4 regions of the Enterobacter cloacae complex sp. genome follow, and region 4 is predicted to be linked to each of the others. Evidence: predicted binding sites of a transcription regulator. Region 4 holds the regulator's gene; each other region holds the start of a gene.
What was found. The regulator PurR, encoded in region 4, represses purine synthesis genes. The targets are predictions, from matches to a motif close to CANGCAAACGTTTGCNTG.
Positions count from the first base shown of each region.

Region 1: a site for PurR is predicted at 1,738-1,755, ahead of purL (phosphoribosylformylglycinamidine synthase). Genes of this name have one in related genera too.
Region 2: a site for PurR is predicted at 2,556-2,573, ahead of purM (phosphoribosylformylglycinamidine cyclo-ligase). Genes of this name have one in related genera too.
Region 3: a site for PurR is predicted at 2,774-2,791, ahead of tusA (sulfurtransferase TusA). Genes of this name have one in related genera too.

Region 1 is NZ_LT991957.1:794,300-799,672, reverse strand. Features, by position in the region: gene tadA (tRNA adenosine(34) deaminase TadA) at 1-135, shown strand, start outside; gene mltF (membrane-bound lytic murein transglycosylase MltF) at 23-1,573, opposite strand; gene purL (phosphoribosylformylglycinamidine synthase) at 1,841-5,373, shown strand, end outside.
Region 2 is NZ_LT991957.1:508,294-513,666, reverse strand. Features, by position in the region: gene ppk1 (polyphosphate kinase 1) at 1-591, opposite strand, end outside; gene purN (phosphoribosylglycinamide formyltransferase) at 820-1,461, opposite strand; gene purM (phosphoribosylformylglycinamidine cyclo-ligase) at 1,458-2,495, opposite strand; gene DBR02_RS02410 (6-phospho-beta-glucosidase) at 2,762-4,192, shown strand; gene upp (uracil phosphoribosyltransferase) at 4,410-5,036, shown strand; gene uraA (uracil permease) at 5,119-5,373, shown strand, end outside.
Region 3 is NZ_LT991957.1:1,794,250-1,799,622, reverse strand. Features, by position in the region: gene acpT (4'-phosphopantetheinyl transferase AcpT) at 1-66, opposite strand, end outside; partial or broken gene DBR02_RS26970 (beta-ketoacyl-ACP synthase) at 69-200, opposite strand; gene DBR02_RS09135 (AI-2E family transporter) at 201-1,250, opposite strand; gene DBR02_RS09130 (DcrB family lipoprotein) at 1,386-1,943, opposite strand; gene DBR02_RS09125 (7-cyano-7-deazaguanine/7-aminomethyl-7-deazaguanine transporter) at 2,016-2,681, opposite strand; gene tusA (sulfurtransferase TusA) at 2,851-3,093, shown strand; gene DBR02_RS09115 (TRAP transporter substrate-binding protein) at 3,327-4,298, shown strand; gene DBR02_RS09110 (TRAP transporter small permease) at 4,311-4,820, shown strand; gene DBR02_RS09105 (TRAP transporter large permease) at 4,831-5,373, shown strand, end outside.
Region 4 is NZ_LT991957.1:4,044,816-4,050,188, forward strand. Features, by position in the region: gene punC (purine nucleoside transporter PunC) at 277-1,476, opposite strand; gene punR (DNA-binding transcriptional activator PunR) at 1,590-2,501, shown strand; gene purR (HTH-type transcriptional repressor PurR) at 2,519-3,544, opposite strand; gene cydH (cytochrome bd-I oxidase subunit CydH) at 3,842-3,931, shown strand; gene DBR02_RS19965 (MFS transporter) at 4,093-5,259, shown strand; gene sodB (superoxide dismutase [Fe]) at 5,297-5,373, opposite strand, start outside.

The DNA of each region.
Region 1 (5,373 bases), 3.3 Mb from region 4:
GGGATGAACCACCAGGTGAAAACTATCGGTGGGGTACTTGCACCAGAATGTTCGGGTCTGTTAAGTGACTTTTTTCGAATGCGTCGGCAGCAGAAAAAGCAACAAAAGGCAGAATTGAAGCCGCAGGGTGATTAAGCTCGTCCGGTGCGACCACCGGATAGCTTTCAGCCAGCTGTTGTGCCTCGGTTGCCTCTTTTTCTTTCTCCAGCAAATACCCCACCAGGCTTATCTGATATTTACGAATATTCTCCACGTAGGCATACGCTTCATGTCCGCGCGCATAGCCGTACGTCAGTTTTTTATACCACTGTTTCTGGCTAAGCAGCGGCAGGCGCTGTTTTACATCAGACCAGCTGTCCGGATTACCTTTTGTTTTCGCCGTCAGCGCGCGCGCGTCGAGCATATGCGCATAGCCCATGTTATAGGCGGCCAGCGCAAACCAGATCCGCTCCCCTTCCGGGACCGTCTCCGGCACTTTTGCCATCATATCCTGCAAATACTGCGCGCCGCCGCTGATGCTCTGTTCCGCATCGGTCCGGTCGCTGATGCCGAGGCTCTGGGCGGTATTTTTGGTCAGCATCATCAACCCGCGCACGCCCGTCGGGGAGGTGGCCTGAGCATCCCAGTGTGATTCCTGGTAGGAAATCGCCGCCAGCAGCTTCCAGTCAATTTCCTGTGCGTATTTCTCAAACAGCGGTTGCAGCTCCGGCAGCACGCTGTCCACGGCGCGCAGGAAGGTGCGGGTGTCCACGTAATCAAAATCGTCACCGTGACCGAGATATTTCTCTTCCAGACGCGCCAGGGTGCCGTCTTCATTGATGGAATTAAAGAAATCGAGCATGGCCGCAGAAACGGTCTGATCGTCGTCTAGCGGGGTAAACCAGGTTACCGGCTGTTCGTCGGTCACATCCAGCGCCACGGCGATTTCAGGATGAACGCGCTGGAAGAGGCTGATCGCTACCGAATCAGCAATGGTATAGGCCAGCTTTTTATCCTTCACCTGCTCCAGCAATGCGTTGGTGCCCAGTTTCGGGTCAACCTTCCAGCTGAGGTTCGGGTATTTTTTCTCTTTTAATTCCCGCAGATCGTCAATCACCACGTGGCCGGGGGCGATGGTTAACTGCTGGTCGGTGATGTCGGCCAGCGAGCGCGGGCGCAGGCTACCCACACGGTAAACCACCTGCTGCGACACGGAATAATAGGTTGGGCCCGGCTGATAGTTTTTGCTCCGCTCGGTGTTGTATACCAGTCCGGCGGCAAGGATATCGGCGCGGTTATGATCCAGGTCGTCAAACAGCTGGTTAATGTTTTGTCGCACGGTGACCTTCAGCTTTACGCCCAGATAGTCTGCAAACAGCCGTGCGAGTTCGTAATCAAGCCCAATGGTTTTACCGTTGATATCGTCATAAATAAGCGGGGAAGAGAGGGTACTGACGCGCAGCTCCCCCCGCTCCTGAATGGCGGCGATACGGTTCTCGGCTTTGCCGAACCAGGGGATAGAAGGCCAGAGGGCCACTGCCAGCAGCAACGTAACAATGCCGATGAGCAGATAATTAATCTTTAATTTTTTCAATTAGTTAATTCTCTGCGACGCCGGATGCCTCAGTGTGCTGTAGTCATGTTATGAATAGGGTTTGCCATTGATTGAGCGGCATTTTGCGCAAAGTAGCGCCAGTTGGCAACCAATTAGAGAGACAGGTCACATCTATTGTTAAACATAATGGATGATTTTATTTCGACGCAAACGGTTTCGTCGGCGCTCAGGATTCTCTATAATGACGCCCGTTTTCCCCCCTTGCGCACACTGTAAGCGCCCCGGCGCTTCGAAGACGAGAGACTTATGATGGAAATTCTGCGTGGTTCGCCTGCACTGTCTGCCTTCCGTATTAACAAACTGCTGGCACGTTTTCAGGCGGCCGACCTTCCGGTAAGCAATATTTACGCTGAGTATGTCCATTTTGCTGACCTGAATGCCCCTCTGAATGCAGAGGAGCGCGTACAGCTGGAACGCCTGCTTAAATATGGCCCAAGCCTGAGCAGCCATACGCCGACCGGCAAACTGATCCTTGCCACGCCACGTCCGGGCACCATCTCCCCCTGGTCTTCCAAAGCAACGGATATCGCCCACAACTGCGGCCTGAGCCAGATTAACCGTCTGGAGCGCGGCGTAGCGTACTATGTGGAAGCGTCGACCCTGAGCGACGCGCAGTGGCAGGCCGTTGCGGCAGAGCTGCACGACCGCATGATGGAGAGCGTGTTTGCCTCTCTGGATGAGGCGCAGAAGCTGTTTTCCCACCATCAGCCTGCGCCGGTACAGAGCGTAGACCTGCTGGGGCAGGGGCGTCAGGCGCTGATCGACGCAAACCTGCGTCTGGGTCTGGCACTCGCAGAAGATGAAATTGACTACCTTCAGGATGCATTCGTTAAGCTGAACCGCAACCCGAACGACATCGAACTGTATATGTTCGCGCAGGCCAACTCTGAGCACTGCCGTCACAAGATTTTCAACGCCGACTGGATTATCGACGGCGAACTGCAGCCGAAGTCGCTGTTCAAAATGATCAAAAACACCATGGAGCAAACCCCTGACCATGTGCTGTCTGCCTATAAGGACAACGCCGCGGTAATGGAAGGTTCCGAGGTGGGCCGCTTCTTCGCCGACCGCGAAGCGGGGCGTTATGACTTCCATCAGGAGCCTGCGCATATCCTGATGAAAGTGGAAACCCACAACCACCCGACGGCAATCTCGCCGTGGCCGGGTGCGGCGACCGGTTCCGGCGGTGAAATCCGTGACGAAGGTGCAACGGGTCGCGGCGCTAAACCAAAAGCGGGTCTGGTCGGTTTCTCCGTTTCCAACCTGCGTATCCCGGGCTTTGAACAGCCGTGGGAAGAAGATTTCGGCAAGCCAGAGCGCATCGTGACCGCGCTGGATATCATGACCGAAGGCCCGCTGGGCGGCGCGGCATTCAACAACGAATTTGGTCGTCCGGCGCTGAACGGCTACTTCCGTACCTATGAAGAGAAAGTGGACAGCCACAACGGCGAAGAGCTGCGCGGCTACCACAAACCGATCATGCTGGCGGGCGGGATCGGCAACATTCGCGCCGATCACGTGCAGAAAGGTGAGATCGTCGTCGGCGCGAAGCTGATCGTGCTCGGCGGTCCGGCCATGAACATCGGTCTGGGCGGTGGTGCAGCCTCGTCTATGGCTTCCGGCCAGTCTGATGCGGATCTCGATTTCGCCTCCGTGCAGCGCGACAACCCGGAGATGGAGCGTCGCTGTCAGGAAGTCATCGACCGCTGCTGGCAGCTCGGTGACGCCAACCCGATTCTGTTCATCCACGACGTGGGCGCGGGCGGCCTGTCCAACGCCATGCCGGAGCTGGTGAGCGACGGGGGTCGCGGCGGCCGTTTCAACCTGCGCGACATCCTGAGCGACGAGCCGGGCATGAGCCCGCTGGAAATCTGGTGTAACGAATCCCAGGAGCGCTACGTGCTGGCGGTGGCCGCCGATCAGCTGCCGCTGTTTGACGAGCTGTGCCGCCGCGAGCGCGCGCCCTATGCCGTCATCGGTGAAGCGACCGAAGAGCAGCACCTCTCCTTGAGCGATACCCACTTTGACAACCAGCCGATCGATCTGCCGCTGGACGTGCTGCTCGGCAAAACGCCGAAGATGACCCGCGACGTCACCACCCGCAAAGCGGCGGGCAAAGCGCTGGACCGCCAGGGCATTACCGTTGCGGACGCGGTGAATCGCGTACTGCACCTCCCGGCCGTGGCAGAGAAAACGTTCCTGGTCACCATCGGCGACCGTACCGTAACCGGTATGGTGTCGCGCGATCAGATGGTCGGCCCGTGGCAGATCCCGGTCGCTAACTGCGCCGTGACCACCGCGAGCCTCGACAGCTACTACGGCGAAGCGATGGCGCTGGGCGAACGTACGCCGGTGGCGCTGCTGGACTTCGCCGCCTCTGCGCGACTGGCCGTTGGTGAAGCGCTGACCAACATTGCCGCCACGCAGATTGGTGATATTAAACGCATCAAGCTTTCCGCGAACTGGATGGCCGCTGCCGGTCACCCGGGTGAAGATGCAGGCCTGTATGAAGCGGTGAAAGCGGTGGGCGAAGAGCTGTGTCCTGCACTCGGCCTGACCATTCCGGTGGGTAAAGACTCCATGTCGATGAAAACCCGCTGGCAGGAGGGTAACGAGCAGCGCGAGATGACCTCTCCGCTGTCGCTGGTGATCACCGCGTTTGCCCGCGTGGAAGACGTACGCCAGACCGTTACGCCGCAGCTGGCGACCGAAGATAACGCCCTGCTGCTGATTGACCTCGGCAAAGGCCATAACGCACTGGGCGCAACCGCGCTGGCGCAGGTTTACCGTCAGCTCGGCGATAAGCCAGCCGACGTGCGTGACGTCGCCCAGCTAAAAGGCTTCTACGACGCGATCCAGGCGCTGGTGGCACAGCGCAAGCTGCTGGCCTACCACGACCGCTCCGACGGTGGCCTGCTGGTCACCCTGGCAGAGATGGCCTTCACCGGCCACTGCGGCGTGGAAGCGAACATTGGCGCTCTTGGCGAAGACCGCCTGGCAGCGCTGTTTAACGAAGAGCTGGGCGCGGTGATTCAGGTCCGCGCCGCAGACCGCGAGGCGGTGGAAGCTCTCCTTGCGAAGCACGGTCTGGCAGACTGCGTGCACTACCTGGGGAAAGCAGTGCAGGGTGACCGCTTCGTGATTGAAGCCGACGGCCACGCGGTGTTCAGCGAAAGCCGTACCACGCTGCGTATGTGGTGGGCGGAAACCACCTGGCAGATGCAGCGCCTGCGCGACAATCCGGAATGCGCCGATCAGGAACATAACGCGAAGGCCAATGATCAGGATCCAGGCCTGAACGTGAAGCTCTCCTTCGACATCAACGAAGACATTGCCGCACCGTACATTGCGACCGGCGCGCGTCCGAAAGTGGCCGTGCTGCGCGAGCAGGGCGTTAACTCCCACGTTGAGATGGCGGCGGCCTTCCACCGGGCGGGCTTCGACGCCATTGATGTTCACATGAGCGACCTGCTGGCGGGACGTACCGGTCTGGATGATTTCCAGGCGCTGGTGGCCTGCGGCGGTTTCTCCTACGGCGACGTGCTGGGCGCGGGCGAAGGCTGGGCGAAGTCCATCCTGTTCAACAGCCGCGTGCGTGACGAGTTCGAGACCTTTTTCCATCGCCCGCAGACGCTGGCGCTGGGCGTCTGTAACGGCTGCCAGATGATGTCTAACCTGCGCGAGCTGATCCCGGGCAGTGAAGCCTGGCCGCGCTTTGTGCGCAACCAGTCTGACCGCTTCGAAGCGCGCTTCAGCCTGGTAGAAGTGACCCAAAGCCC
Region 2 (5,373 bases), 3.5 Mb from region 4:
AATCATTGGTTTACGTCGACGCGGCGTTTCCGGCGGCAGGTTCACAAAGCGCGGAACCTTATCGGACGGAATTTCCAGCAGCGCATAGTTGATGGTCTCACCGCGAATGATTTCCACTGCCAGATAGGTGTAATCATCTTTCAGGAACTGCACCAGATCGGTTTCACGGTTGATCAAAATCGGGGTGATGTGCTGGCGCAAATAATGTTTGAAATAGTGGCGAAGCCAGTTTTGCTGATTCGCGGAGAGCTGACGTTCGTTGATCAGGAAGATTTGATTGCGTGCCATTTCCAGCAGCAGCTCGTTATAGAGGCCATCAAATTCCTGATCGGCTTTCATGACGCGAGACTGGATTTTTCCAAGCAGATGCCGCGAGTGGGAGTTTAAGCCCTGTTCTTCACTGATGATGATTCGGCGCTTCAGTTCGGCAAAGCGAACCTTATAGAACTCATCCAGATTGTTGGAATAGATGCCTAAAAAACGCATGCGCTCAATCAGCGGGTTGCTTTTATCGGCCGCTTCCTGAAGTACACGTTCGTTGAATGCTAACCAGCTTAGCTCTTTCTCAATGTATAACTTTTCCTGACCCATTACAGCTCACACTCCAGTTCAATCACAGGACGTGGTAAATCCGTCTCGTCCTTATTATGGCGAGCATTTCCACGATATGTCCAACAGTGCCAGAAAAGTATGACAGTTATTTTTTTTGTTGGGGATTTTAGAGGGTTGGGGGAGGGGGATCGGGTGGCGCTGCGCTTACCACGACCTACGGGAGCGTAGGCCCGTGAAAGCGAAGCGCCGCCGGGCAATTCAAACAGACTACTCTTCGGCCGCATAACCCTGCGGGGGCAACTTCACGCCGTCCAGCCAGGCTGCGCCGTTGCGCATCTCCAGGCGTCCATCGACAAACCAGCTTACCACCAGGGGATAAATGGCGTGCTCCTGCGTCTGTACGCGTTCGGTCACGTCGTCTTCATTGTCGCCGTCAAAGACCGGTACTTTCGCCTGCAAAATCACCGGACCGCCGTCCAGCTCGTCGGTGACGAAATGCACGGAGGTACCGTGCTCCTCATCGCCGTTCTCCAGCACCTGACGATGGGTGTGCAGGCCGGGATATTTTGGCAGCAGGGAAGGGTGAATATTGAGCAGCCGACCGGCGTAGTGTTCAACAAAAGCCTGACTCAGGATGCGCATGTAGCCTGCCAGCACCACGACGTCGGGTGCGTAGGCGTCAATTTCCTGCACCAGTTCGCGGTCAAACGCTTCACGGCCCGCGAACTGACTGGCTTCCAGCGCGTGCGCGGGGATATTGGCTTCCCGCGCGCGCTCAAGGCCGAATGCATCGGCCTTGTTGCTGAATACTGCCCGAATGGTGCCATTGATTTTCTTCTGTTTGCAGGCATCTATGATTGCCTGCAAATTGCTTCCGTTGCCGGAAATAAGCACCACGATGTTTTTCATTCAATGACCACACGCTGTTCGGAATCGGACGCTTTAATCGTACCGATTTTCCACGCGTTTTCACCTTTTTCTGTCAGCAGCTTAACCGCTTTATCCGCTTCGCTTGCCGGCAGGGCGATAACCATGCCCACGCCGCAGTTAAAGGTGCGGTACATTTCGTGCGAGCTCACGTTGCCGGCGGTTTGCAGCCAGTTGAAGACGGACGGCCACTGCCATGAGGAGGCGTCGATTACCGCCTGGGTATTGTCCGGCAGCACGCGCGGAATATTTTCCCAGAAGCCGCCGCCGGTCAGGTGAGCGATAGCGTGAACGTCGACGTTCTCAATCAGCGCCAGTACGTTTTTCACGTAGATGCGGGTCGGGGCCAGCAGGTGATCGGCCAGCGGTTTGCCGTCCAGCTCGGTGGTCAGCGGGTCGCAACCGCTCACTTCGAGGATTTTACGTACCAGAGAGTAGCCGTTAGAGTGCGGGCCGCTGGAGGCCAGCGCAACCAGCACATCGCCGTCAGCCACTTTGCTGCCGTCGATAATTTCTGATTTTTCTACCACGCCAACGCAGAAGCCTGCGACGTCATAATCTTCACCGTGATACATGCCGGGCATTTCAGCGGTTTCACCGCCGACCAGCGCACAGCCGGATTGCAGACAGCCTTCGGCGATGCCGTTAATGACGCTGGCTGCGGTGTCCACGTCCAGCTTGCCGGTCGCGTAGTAATCCAGGAAGAACAGCGGCTCAGCGCCCTGTACCACCAGGTCGTTGACGCACATCGCCACCAGATCGATACCGATCGTATCGTGTCGCTTAAGATCCATCGCCAGACGCAGTTTTGTCCCTACACCATCCGTACCCGAGACCAGCACAGGTTCACGATATTTTTGCGGCAGCGCGCACAGTGCGCCGAATCCACCCAGGCCACCCATCACTTCCGGGCGGCGGGTTTTTTTCACCACACCTTTGATTCGGTCAACCAGCGCATTACCTGCGTCAATATCAACACCGGCATCTTTGTAGCTGAGAGAAGTTTTGTTGGTCACGGCTCAAGTCCCCACGCGATTGCATAGCTAGTAAGAAAAATCGGCGCAATTCTAACAGTCCAGGCAAACGTTTGCGAGCCTATTCTCGGCGCGAAGATCTTTTTTTCTCAAAGGCCTGTAAAGGGCGACAAACTTGACTCTGTTCACGAAAATGAAACCGGTTTCTGCGATCTGCTTGCAACGGCTTTCCCCTTTGCACATCATCAAACTGAAACCGGTTTCTGTAACTGTTTTTGCAGAAAATAACGCAGAATGAGGGAAAGCAAATGTCTGGATTTAAAGCAGGTTTTCTGTGGGGTGGAGCCGTTGCGGCGCACCAGCTTGAAGGCGGCTGGAAAGAGGGCGGCAAGGGGGTAAGCGTTGCCGACGTCATGACCGCGGGCGCCCACGGCGTGCCGCGTGAAATCACCAACGGCGTGCTGGAGGGGAAAAATTACCCAAACCACGAAGCCATCGATTTCTACCACCGTTATAAAGAAGACATCAAACTCTTTGCCGAGATGGGGTTCAAATGCTTCCGCACCTCCATCGCCTGGACGCGTATCTTCCCGAAAGGCGACGAGCTGGAGCCGAACGAAGCAGGACTCAAATTCTACGATGACCTGTTTGACGAGTGCCTGAAGTACGGCATCGAACCGGTTATCACGCTTTCCCACTTCGAGATGCCTTTCCACCTGGTAACGGAATACGGCGGCTGGCGCAACCGTAAGCTGATCGACTTCTTCGTGCGCTTCGCGAAGGTCGTTTTTGAGCGTTACCAGCACAAGGTGAAGTACTGGATGACCTTTAACGAGATCAACAACCAGGCAAACTTCCACGAAGACTTTGCGCCGTTCACCAACTCCGGGCTGAAATATGCGCCGGGTGAAGACCGCGAGCCGGTCATGTTCCAGGCGGCGCACTATGAGCTGGTGGCCAGCGCCCTGGCGGTGAAGGCGGGCCGCGAGATCAACCCGTCGCTGCAAATCGGCTGCATGATTGCCATGTGTCCCATCTACCCGCTGACCTGCGCGCCGGACGACATGATGATGGCGATGAACGCCATGCATCGCCGCTACTGGTTCACCGACGTGCACGTGCGCGGCAAGTATCCGCAGCATCTGCTCAACTACTTTGAACGTCGCGGCTTCGCGCTGGATATCACCGAAGAAGATAAGGCCGCGCTGACGCAGGGCTGCGTGGATTACATCGGGTTCAGCTACTACATGTCTTTCGCCACCAAAGCGACGGCAGATAACCCGGCGCTGGATTACGACGAGAGCAAGAGTCTGGTCTCTAACCCGTACGTGCAGAAATCCGACTGGGGCTGGCAGATTGACCCTGTCGGGCTGCGCTACTCTCTGAACTGGTTCTGGGATCACTATCAGCTCCCGCTGTTCATTGTTGAAAACGGCTTTGGCGCGATCGACGTGCAGGAGAGCGACGGCACGGTAAACGACCAGTACCGCATTGATTATCTGTCTGCACACATCCGCGAGATGAAAAAAGCGGTGGTGGAAGATGGCGTGGATCTGATGGGCTATACCCCGTGGGGCTGTATCGACCTGGTCTCTGCCGGAACGGGTGAAATGAAAAAACGCTACGGCTTTATCTTTGTCGATAAAGATAACGAAGGGAACGGCACGCTGAACCGCAGCAAGAAGAAGTCGTTCGACTGGTATAAGCAGGTGATTGCCAGCAACGGCGATAACCTCTAATTGTCGGGTGGCGCTCACGCTTACCCGACCTACAATACACGTAGGCCCGCGTAAGCGCAGCGCCACCGGGCAAGATCCCGCACCCAAGCCGGAGCCCTGCCTCCGGCTTTTTTGTTTTTGATTGATATACGTCAAGCAAGTTGGGTATGGCGCAATCGGAAAAAAGCGGTATAATCCCGCGATTTTTTTGCGGATGCCACCTCAGAGGAGAAAGAGAATGAAGATTGTGGAAGTGAAACACCCACTCGTTAAACACAAGTTGGGCCTGATGCGTGAGCATGACATCAGCACGAAGCGTTTTCGCGAACTGGCTTCTGAAGTGGGCAGCCTGCTGACCTACGAAGCAACCTCCGATCTGGAAACGGAAAAAGTGACCATCGAAGGCTGGAACGGTCCGGTACAGGTTGAGCAGATCAAAGGTAAAAAAATTACCGTGGTGCCAATCCTGCGTGCGGGTCTGGGCATGATGGAAGGCGTACTGGAGCACGTGCCAAGCGCGCGTATCAGCGTGGTGGGTATCTACCGTGACGAAGAGACCCTTGAGCCGGTCCCGTACTTCCAGAAGCTGGTCTCTAACATCGACGAGCGTATGGCGCTGGTGGTTGACCCGATGCTGGCGACCGGTGGTTCGATGATCGCCACCATCGACCTGCTGAAAAAAGCCGGATGCAGCAGCATTAAGGTGCTGGTCCTGGTTGCAGCGCCGGAAGGTATTGCGGCGCTGGAAAAAGCGCACCCGGACGTTGAACTGTATACCGCGTCTGTCGACCAGGGACTGAACGAGCACGGGTACATCATCCCGGGACTTGGCGATGCCGGCGATAAGATTTTTGGTACTAAATAATCGAATAACGATAAAGAAGCCGACTTTGATAGTCGGCTTTTTTTTGAATAAAAACCAACAATAACACTCAGAGGAAAACACTATGACGCGCCGTGCTATCGGGGTGAGTGAAAGACCGCCGCTTTTACAGACAATCCCGCTTAGTTTGCAGCACCTGTTCGCCATGTTTGGCGCAACCGTGCTGGTGCCAATCCTGTTTCACATTAACCCGGCTACCGTGCTGCTGTTCAACGGCGTCGGTACGCTGCTTTACCTCTTTATCTGTAAAGGCAAAATTCCGGCCTATCTCGGGTCGAGCTTCGCCTTTATTTCTCCGGTACTGCTGCTGTTGCCGCTG
Region 3 (5,373 bases), 2.3 Mb from region 4:
TGCGAGCGTTGACGCCAGCGGGTCCGCGCTAAGGGTGGAGATCTTTCCCAGTACAAACTGGTACATAGTTACGCCCAGCGTTTAATGATTATCGAGGTATTGATGCCGCCAAAGGCAAAGTTATTGCTCTGTATAAATTCGCAATCAATCGGGCGGGCTTCCCCCATAATATAATCTAAAGCGCCACATTGCTCACCCGGTTATCCCGGCAAACGGCTTTTTGGCCGACCCGGCCCCAGCAGAATGGCGAGTTTACTGCCTCCTTTGGTGGTTTCCATCCAGATTTTACAGACGCTGGTGAGCGGTACGGAGAGCAACATGCCCACCGGTCCCAGGAGCCATCCCCAGATCAGTAATGATAAAAACACCACCATCGTCGACATGCCCAGGCGGTGGCCCATCATGCGCGGTTCGAGAATATTGCCCAGTACCATATGCACGACAAGGAACAGCGCCCCCACCAGCATGCACTCATAAAAACCGTTAAACAGGAACGCCTGGATCATCGGCGGGACGGCAGAAAGCACCGCGCCGATATTGGGCACGTAGTTCAGTAAAAACGCCAGCACGCCCCACATCAGCGCGAACTGCACGTCCAGCAGTACCAGCCCCAGCCAGACAATCACGCCGGTCCACAGGCTAAGCAGGGTTTTCAGCGCCAGATATTTGGACACGCCCTTCAGCGCGCGGTGCAAGCCGGCAATGTGGATCTGCGGATTGTTCAGGGCAAAACGCAGCTTATACGGCACGTGGCGCACTTCGAACAGCATAAACACCACCGTCATCACCAGCAGCAGAATGCTGGCCATCGCCCCGGAAAGCCCGGTCATTAACGTGGTGGCGTAGGTCATGACCTTCTCGGAATCCATCCGGCGCAGCATTCGCTCCGGTGAAATATGCAGATTAACGAACGGCATCATTCGCTGGAGATCGACCAGCTTGCGCGTCAGCTCTTTATTGTACTGCGGCAGCATAGTGGAAAATTCACTCAGCGAGGCGGCGAGCACGCCGAACAGCGCCGTCAGCACAATCAGCATTACGATAACCACAATGGTGATGGCGACCGGGCGGCTGATGCCCCGGCGTAAAAACCATGTCACCAGCGGGTTGAGGACGATGGCGAAAAACAGCGCCAGCAGAAGCTGAACAATGATATCCGCTGCCGCGTGGATACCCGCAAGGATAACCACCAGGCAGGCGAGTTTGAGTAAAATATGAAGTCCGGCTTTATCGGGCGGGCTGGCAGTCATAAGAATTCCTTTTTCCGGGGGGCTCGTTAATTGTAGTGCGCCGGAAGTGCTTCGTCTGGAGCGTTAGTCTGAAAGTCGTGCCAAAAAAATGGCCCCCGGCGCAAGCGACGGAGGCCACGGTATCCCGGTGAACGATTACTGGATCACGAGAGTGTTAATGATGTTTTCAGCGGCGCTCTGCGCTTTCTGCTGATTGTCTGCCGGCAGGGTGATCTGCATGGTCAGCAGTTTGTTATCCACCTTGCCGAGCACCACGGAGGAGTACGCGGTCTGGCCTTTGGCGGAGATGATGCTGTCCAGCTGTTGCAGCGTGTGGCCTTTCAGTTCAATCGACTTATTGGTGACCACCTGAAGCTGCGGGTCGCGGCTGCGCTGCTGGTCTTCCAGACGTTTGGCCAGCACGCCCAGATCTTCGCTGGTATCGTCACCGACAATCACAATGACCGCTTTTTGGCCGGTGGCATCGGAATAGACGTGCATGTTGTTCGCCTGGGTGCCCAGCTTACCGCTCTGATCGGTCATATCCGCAGGCAGAGAGAAACTGAGTTTGCCATCCATCAGGCTCACCGGCTGACCGGTGGCGTTGCTTTCTGCTGACGCGCCCTGAGCAGGCGTTTTGGTGTCGCTGTTATCACAGGCTGCAAGGCCAACAACCAGCAGGCCAATCCCGACATATTTAACCAGATTGCGCATTGACTTCTTCCTTTCGATAAACGGCCATAGCGGCTCATTCGTTCATCTTATCACAACTGATAAAGCGAACCCTTAACCTGCCTGTAATGCGGCGATTTCAGATTTATCTGCCAGCCTTTTCAGCAGCATATTCAACAGCACGCCGTACATCGGCAGGAAGAAAACCAGGCTGATAAGCACCTTAAAGGCGTAGTCCACAAGGGCAATTTCCATCCAGTGTTCTGCCATGAAGGCGTCCGGGCTGCGCCAGAAGGCAATGAAGAAGAAGGCCAGCGTATCGCTCACGTTACCGAACAGCGTCGACGCCGTCGGTGCCATCCACCAGCGATGATTCTGACGCAGGCGGTTAAAGACGTGAACATCGAGGATCTGCCCCAGGGCATAGGCCATAAAGCTGGCGGCGGCAATACGCGCGACGAACAGGTTGAAATGCGTTAGCGCTTCAACGCCCTGCCAGCTACCCATGTAAAACAGGGAGGAGATGGCGTAGGAGACGAACAGCGCCGGGATCATCACCGCAAAAATAATCCGCCGCGCCAGCGGTGCGCCAAAGATACGCACGGTTAAATCGGTCGCGAGGAAAATAAACGGAAAACTGAATGCGCCCCAGGTGGTATGGAAACCAAAAATGGAGATAGGGAGCTGTACCAGATAGTTACTGGAGATGATCACCAGCAAATGAAATAGCGAAAGCCAGAACAACGCTTTGACGCGCTGCGATTGTGTAAAGGAGTTCATATTGTACCTTTTTGATTAATATTTGGGGTGAGGGAACCCAATAAAGCCGCCGCATGATACTGCTTTGACCGCACTTTGCAATGGCTAATTTTCACGCAATCGTTAACCTGGTTTGCATTGACGATAGCGGGGCGTAAACTACAGCCGTTTTTACCTGAACGAGAAGAAAATGACCGATCTGTTTTCCAGCCCAGACCACACGCTTGACGCCCAGGGCCTCCGTTGCCCGGAGCCGGTAATGATGGTGCGTAAAACCGTACGTAACATGCAGAGCGGCGAAACGCTGCTGATCGTCGCTGACGATCCGGCCACCACCCGCGATATCCCCGGCTTTTGTACCTTTATGGAACACGAACTGGTGGCGCAGCAAACGGAAACCCTGCCGTACCGGTATGTGATTCGTAAGGGGTAGGTGCGGCCTGATGCCCGGCGGCGCTTCGCTTGCACGGGCCTACGGGTGTAGTAGGTCGGGTAAGGCGCAGCCGCCACCCGACAAGCACCCATCACAATTTCGAACCATCGTTTCAAAATTTCGCGCTTTTGTGAGGCGCTTCACCCTCCCTTTTCCAGCCGTAGTCTAATTTTTAAACGTCAAAAACTAAAACACCGTTTTAACGCTTATCTCACTACCCTGGAGTTGACTGAATGAAAACGACCCTCAAGCCGTTACTGGCCGCTCTGTGCCTGTCTGCTTTTGCCTGCACCGTTTCCGCGCAAACCATTAAAGCCGCCGATGTGCATCCTGAAGGCTACCCGAACGTGGTGGCGGTTCAGCAGATGGGTGAAAAACTCAAACAACAAACCGACGGCAAGCTGGAGATTAAGGTCTTTCCCGGCGGCGTGCTGGGGGATGAAAAGCAGATGATTGAGCAGGCGCAGATGGGGGCGATTGATATGATCCGCGTCTCCATGGCGCCGGTTGCCGCCATCCTGCCGGATATCGAAGTGTTTACGCTGCCCTACGTGTTCCGCGATGAGGACCACATGCACAAGGTGATCGACGGGGATATCGGCAAGCAGATCGGCGACAAGCTCACCGCCAACCCGAAATCGCGTCTGGTGTTCCTCGGCTGGATGGACTCCGGCACCCGCAACCTGATCACCAAAGAGCCGATCGTCAAGCCGGACGATCTGAAAGGGAAGAAAATCCGCGTGCAGGGTAGCCCGGTGGCGCTGGCCACGCTGAAAGCGATGGGGGCGAACGCAATCGCGATGGGCGTCAGCGAGGTGTACAGCGGCATGCAGACCGGGGTGATTGACGGTGCGGAGAACAACCCGCCAACCTTTGTCGCCCACAACTATATGCCGGTTGCGAAAAACTACACGCTGAGCGGCCACTTCATCACCCCGGAAATGCTGCTCTACTCCAAAGTGAAATGGGACAAACTGAGCGCTGACGAGCAGCAGAAGATCCTGACCCTGGCCCGTGAAACGCAGTTAGAGCAGCGCAAGCTGTGGAATGCCTATAACGACCAGGCGCTGGCGAAAATGAAGGCCGGCGGCGTGCAGTTCCACGATATTGATAAAACGGTGTTTATCAAGGCGACAGAGCCGGTGCGCGCGCAGTATGGCGACAAGCATCAGGATCTGATGAAAGCCATCGCCGACGTTCAGTGATCCGGAGTACGTATGTCCGAACTCTACCTGAAGTGGATGGACCGTCTGTACCTGCTCGCCATGGCGGTGGCGGGTGTCTCGCTGCTGGTGATGACGATTGTCATCCCCATCGGTATCTTCTCACGCTACGTGCTCAACCGCGGCGAATCCTGGCCGGAGCCCGTCGCCATTATCTGCATGGTGACGTTTACCTTTATCGGCGCGGCGGTGAGCTACCGCGCCGGATCGCATATTGCGGTCAACATGCTCACCGACCGTCTGCCCGTATCGCTGCAAAGGCTGTGCGCGCGGACGGTGGACCTGCTGATGCTGCTGATCTCTGGCCTGATGTGCTGGTACAGCTACTGGCTGTGCGTCGAGCTGTGGGAGCAACCGGTGGCGGAGTTTCCGCTCCTGACCTCCGGCGAGAGCTATCTGCCGCTGCCTGTCGGATCGGCGATTTTGATCCTGTTTGTGCTTGAACGCCTGCTGTTTGGCTCGCAGGAAAACCGTCCGGTCGTGCTGATCGGCAACCACAGTTAAGGGGTGAACAATGGATGCTTTTATTTTGTTATTCACCCTCGCCATTTTGCTGGCGCTGGGGATGCCGGTGGCCTTCGCCGTGGGCCTGAGCGCCGTCGCGGGCGCGCTGTGGATTGACCTGCCGCTGGAGGCGCTGATGATCCAGATCACCAGCGGGGTGAACAAATTCACGCTGCTGGCGATCCCGTTCTTCATTCTTGCCGGGGCGATCATGGCGGAAGGGGGCATTGCACGGCGTCTTGTGAATTTCGCCTACGTGTTTGTCGGCTTTATTCGCGGCGGGCTGTCGCTGGTGAACATCGTGGCTTCAACGTTCTTCGGCGCGATTTCCGGCTCGTCGGTGGCGGATACGGCGTCCATCGGCAGCGTGATGATCCCGGAGATGGAGAAGAAGGGCTACCCGCGCGAATACGCGGCGGCGGTAACGGCCAGCGGGTCGGTACAGGCGATTTTAATCCCGCCCAGCCACAACTCGGTGATTTACTCCCTGGCGGCGGGGGGCACGGTCTCCATCGCCACGCTGTTTATCGCGGGCGTATTGCCGGGCCTGCTG
Region 4 (5,373 bases):
TGATCAGAACCTTAAAACAGCGTAGACGCTTTTTTGGTTTGTGAGAAATCTCACGGTAAATGCCCGCGAGGCTAATATCCGACGTCGAACAGAGGAAGGGAGATAACCCTTGCCGAAATGCCTTCCATGGTAAAACGGGAGCGCTCCGGCTCCCGTTAACGCTTAATATTTATCGTATTTATCGAACCAAATTCAGTATAGGCCTCAAAAATGGGTGATTCAACAGAAAATTGTTAGCAACCTAATCACTGGTTTTTAACATAATTTCCCGCGCAATCAGGCATGAGACGTTTCGGTTTGCGCGTTGTCATTCTGCTCGCGACGCGCGGAGGACTGCATGCGATACCCCAGACCCGCCAGCGCAACGGTGACCAGCATTACGCTGGTGGTGGTGAGCAGTGGGGTGACAATCAGCGCAGAGACCACGAGGCTTGCCAGGAAGCACAGGCCAAGTTGCAGGGTATTTTGCAGCGCGGCAGCGCGGCCCGTCGCCTGCGGGAACGGACGTAACGCCTGCGCCACAACGATAGGGTAAATGGCCCCGTTAGCGATCGCCATAACGCAGAACGGAATCAAAATTTCTGCAAGCCCGGCGCCGGGAATAAAGCCGACGGCCCAGGTCGCAATCACGCTTAACGCATACAACACCAGCAGCCAGGGCAGCATCTGTTGGCCTTCCCATTTTTGCAGTGCGGCGCGACAGCCATAGCCACCCACCAGGAAGGCGATGGTCTGTGGAACGTAGCTCAGGCCGATAGCCGCCGGGCTGTAGCCCATGTCATGCAGAATGAACGGCGAACCGGTCAGCCAGGCAAAGAAGCTGGCAGAGCAGGCGGCATAAATCAGCACGTTACCGCGATAGGCTTTTGCCCGCAGTAAGGAGGTAAAGGTCACTGGCTGCGCGTCCGGATGCGTCTCTTTTTTACGCGCAGGCTTGAGCCCGAACGCGGGCAGCATCAGCACCAGCGTGATGGCAAACAGCGTGGCGAAAATGGCCTGCCAGTCGAAATGCGCCAGGATCCAGCTGCCCAGCAGCGGGGCGAGCGCCGGCGACAGGCCGACCAGCGGCATAATGGTGGCGAAAATGCGGTTAGTGCGCGAAGCCGGATAATAATCGGTTACCAGCGCCTGCCAGGTGACCGCTGCGGCACAGACGCCGACGGCCTGGATGAAGCGCAGCACGAGGAGCCAGGCGGCATCGCGGACCCACAGCATGCCCAGACAGCCTACGGCAAAAATTGCCAGTCCCAGCAACAGGACGGGTTTACGGCCAAAACGATCCGAGAGCGGCCCCCAGAGCAGTTGCGCCAAGGCAAAGCCTGCGAGGAACAAACTCAGGCTGGCGCTGATGGCGGCGGCAGGGGTTTGCAAATCTTCCTGCATCGCGGCGAACGCGGGCAGATACATATCGGTCGCCAAAAAGCCCAGCACGCTTAAGCCGCCGAGCCAGACTAAAAATCCTTTCCTGGGTTGCACTGTTTATTCTCCTGAGGAGGCAGGTGTACGTTGGCGCAGAGTGTAGGAGGTGCAAAGCAGCTTGTGAAACGCTAATATTTGGCGGGTGAATTCAAAAATTTTGCAGGCAAAAGATGTGGTCAGATTATTCTCTTGAAGTGGTCGATGCCGTGGCGCGTAACGGCAGCTTTACCGGTGCCGCCCAGGAGCTGCATCGCGTTCCCTCGGCCATCAGCTATACGGTGCGTCAGCTGGAAGCGTGGCTGGCGGTCCCGCTGTTTGAGCGGCGCCATCGCGACGTGGAGCTCACGCCGGCCGGCGCGTGGTTTTTGAAAGAGGGGCGGTCTGTTATCAAAAAAATGCAGATCACCCGCGAGCAGTGCCAGCAGATCGCCAACGGCTGGCGCGGTCATCTTTCCATCGCGGTGGATAACATCGTTAAGCCGGAACGCACCCGGCAGATGATCGTCGATTTCTATCGTCATTTCTCCGACGTCGAACTGCGCGTTTCACAGGAGGTGTTTAACGGCGTCTGGGATGCGCTGGCGGACGGCAGGGCAGAGATGGCGATTGGCGCCACCCAGGCGATCCCGGTTGGGGGGCGCTACGCGTTTCGCGACATGGGCATGCTGAGCTGGACCTGCGTGGTCGCGCGCGATCATCCGCTGGCGGCGCTGGAAGGGCCGCTGAGCGATGACACCTTACGCAACTGGCCCTCGCTGGTGCTGGAAGATACGTCCCGTTCGCTGCCGAAGCGCATTACCTGGCTGCTGGATAATCAGCGCCGCGTGGTCGCGCCGGACTGGGAGTCGTCAGCCACCTGCCTGAGCGCGGGGCTGTGCGTTGGCATGGTGCCGGTGCATTTTGCGCGTCCGCGCATTGACGCGGGGGAGTGGGTGGCTCTGACGCTGGAAAATCCCTTCCCGGACGCCGCGTGCTGTCTGACGTGGCAGCAAAACGACGTATCGCCCGCCATGGCCTGGCTGCTGGATTATTTGGGAGACAGCGAAACGCTGAACCGGGAGTGGTTACGGGGACCAGCGTAGCTGGCCCCGTAAAAGGATTAACGACGGTAGTCGCGGAACGGACCGTCCGCAACGGAACGGCGTTCAATCAGGCGCGGGTGCACTTCAATGGACTGGGACTGTTCACGCTTGTTGACGATCCTGTCCATCAGCATATTGAAGGCGGTTTCACCCAGCGAATCTTTCGGCTGGTGAATGGTGGTCAGCGCCGGCGTAAAGAAGCGGGCGTTGCGCACGTTATCATAGCCGATCACCGAGATATCCTGCGGGACGCGCAGGCCGAGTTCATCTGCCGCACAGAGGGCGCCCATGGCCATGATATCGCCGCCGCAGAACACAGCGGTAGGGCGATGCGGCTGGGAGACGATCTGCTGCATGGCGCGATAGCCCGACTCCGGCTCGAAATCGCCCTGAACAATCCAGTTTTCCGGCACGGTAATCAGCGCCTCTTCCATCGCCTTCATGAAACCGGCCAGGCGGCCAGCACCGGTGTTACGCTCCAGCGGGCCCGGGATCACGCCAATTTCACGGTGACCGCGTTCCACCAGGTAACGCCCCGCCATGTAGCCGCCTTCAAAAGCGTTATCGATAACGGAGTCGGTGAAGTCGGCGCGCGCTTCGCCCCAGTCCATCACCACCATCGGAATGTGGCGATACTCTTCCAGCATGGAAAGGACCGACTCTGGGTATTCAGAACACATCACCAGCAGGCCGTCGACGCGCTTTTGCGCCATCATCGACAGATAAGCGCGCTGTTTCTCAATGTTGTTCCACGCGTTGCCCAGAATCAGGGTATAGCCCTTCTGGAAGCAGTTTTTTTCAACGGCTTCGATAATTTCAGCAAAGTAGGCCGCTTCACTGCTGGTGGCCAGCAGGCCAATCGATTTGGTGTGATTAACCTTCAGGCTACGCGCGACCGCACTAGGCGAGTAGTGAAGTTCTTTGATCGCTGCCCAGACGGCATTGCGCGTCTCTTCAGCGACAAAACGCGTTTTGTTAATAACATGTGATACGGTTGTGGTGGAAACGTTTGCGCGTTTTGCTACGTCTTTAATTGTTGCCATTAAATGTCACTCCAGACCATATCCTAAGCTCCTGAAACCATTGAAGGTAAACGTTTGCCTTCTCTCACCCTTATTACGCAATCTTGAGTTGCGACACGCCGGGAAAACGACACAGGACGTCAGGAGGGGGTCAGTGGCCGGTACGCTAATAAATTTAGCGTGGAATTTTGTCCTATCTTGATGAAAAGGGGAAGAGGTAAAGTGGATATCCGCTTAAATCCTGGAAGATTTTTGACCTGAACTGTGTAAAAATGAGCAGGCTCACTTTTCGTAGGGTGAATAAAAGGAGAAAAATTGATGAGTACCGATCTGAAGTTTTCGCTGTTTACCACCATTGTTGTTCTTGCCCTGATTGTTGCGGGTGGTTTAACCGCTGCGCTGCACTGATTTAGATGGAGGGAGAATTTTCTCCCTCGCTTGCCGCTATTGTTATCTTTCCGGCAAAAATCTTTTGCCAAAATGTTAACTTCTCATTTTTTGTGATTGATGTCATGCTTTTGACTTCTTAATTCTGTGCCGGGTAACGGCACGGTATCCGGAGTTTATTCATGAAAATCAATTTTCCCCTGCTGGCCCTGGCGATTGGCGCCTTTGGGATTGGCACCACTGAATTCTCCCCGATGGGGTTATTGCCTGTTATCGCCCGGGGCGTGGATGTCTCTATCCCTGCGGCCGGTATGTTGATTAGCGCCTACGCGATCGGCGTGATGGTGGGCGCGCCGCTGATGACGCTGCTGCTTTCGCACCGCGCGCGCCGCAATGCGCTGATTTTCCTGATGGCGATTTTCACCCTGGGCAACGTGCTTTCCGCGATTTCGCCGGATTACACCACCCTGATGCTTTCCCGTATTCTGACCAGCCTGAACCATGGCGCCTTCTTCGGGCTGGGCTCGGTTGTTGCCGCCAGCGTGGTGCCAAAACATAAGCAGGCCAGCGCGGTAGCCACCATGTTTATGGGGCTGACCATCGCCAATATCGGCGGTGTTCCCGCCGCCACCTGGCTGGGAGAAGCTATCGGCTGGCGTATGTCTTTCCTCGCAACCGCCGGACTGGGCGTGGTCGCGATGGTCGCGCTGTTCTTCTCACTGCCGAAAGGAAGTGCGGGAGAACGTCCGGAAGTACGTAAAGAGCTGGCGGTGCTGATGCGTCCCCAGGTGCTTTCCGCGCTGCTCACCACGGTACTGGGGGCGGGGGCGATGTTTACGCTCTACACCTATATCTCCCCGGTGCTGCACGACATTACCCATGCAACGCCACTCTTTGTTACCGCGATGCTGGTGCTGATTGGTGTCGGGTTCTCGATTGGCAACTATCTCGGCGGCAAATTTGCCGACCGCTCCGTGAGTGGGACGCTGAAAGGCTTCTTAACGCTGCTGATCGTCATCATGGTGGCGATCCCGTGGCTGGCGCGTAACGAAGTGGGCGCCGCGGTTGCCATGTTGGTGTGGGGCGCCGCAACCTTTGCCGTGGTGCCGCCGTTGCAGATGCGCGTGATGCGTGTTGCGCATGAGGCGCCGGGGCTCTCATCGTCCGTGAATATCGGTGCGTTTAACCTGGGCAATGCGCTGGGAGCCGCTGCGGGCGGGGCGGTGATTTCCGGTGGTTTAGGTTACAGCTTTGTGCCGGTGATGGGGGCGATCATTGCCGCACTCGGCCTGCTGCTGGTGCTGATGTCCGGGCGTAAACAGCCAGAAGCGGTGTGTACGGCGGAATAAACAAAAACGCAGAAGGGTTGCCCCTTCTGCGTGTCCCTTACGCGGCGAAGTTCTTCGCAACAAATTCCCAGTTAACCAGTGCCCAGAAGTGCTCCAGGTAGTTCGGGCGCGCAT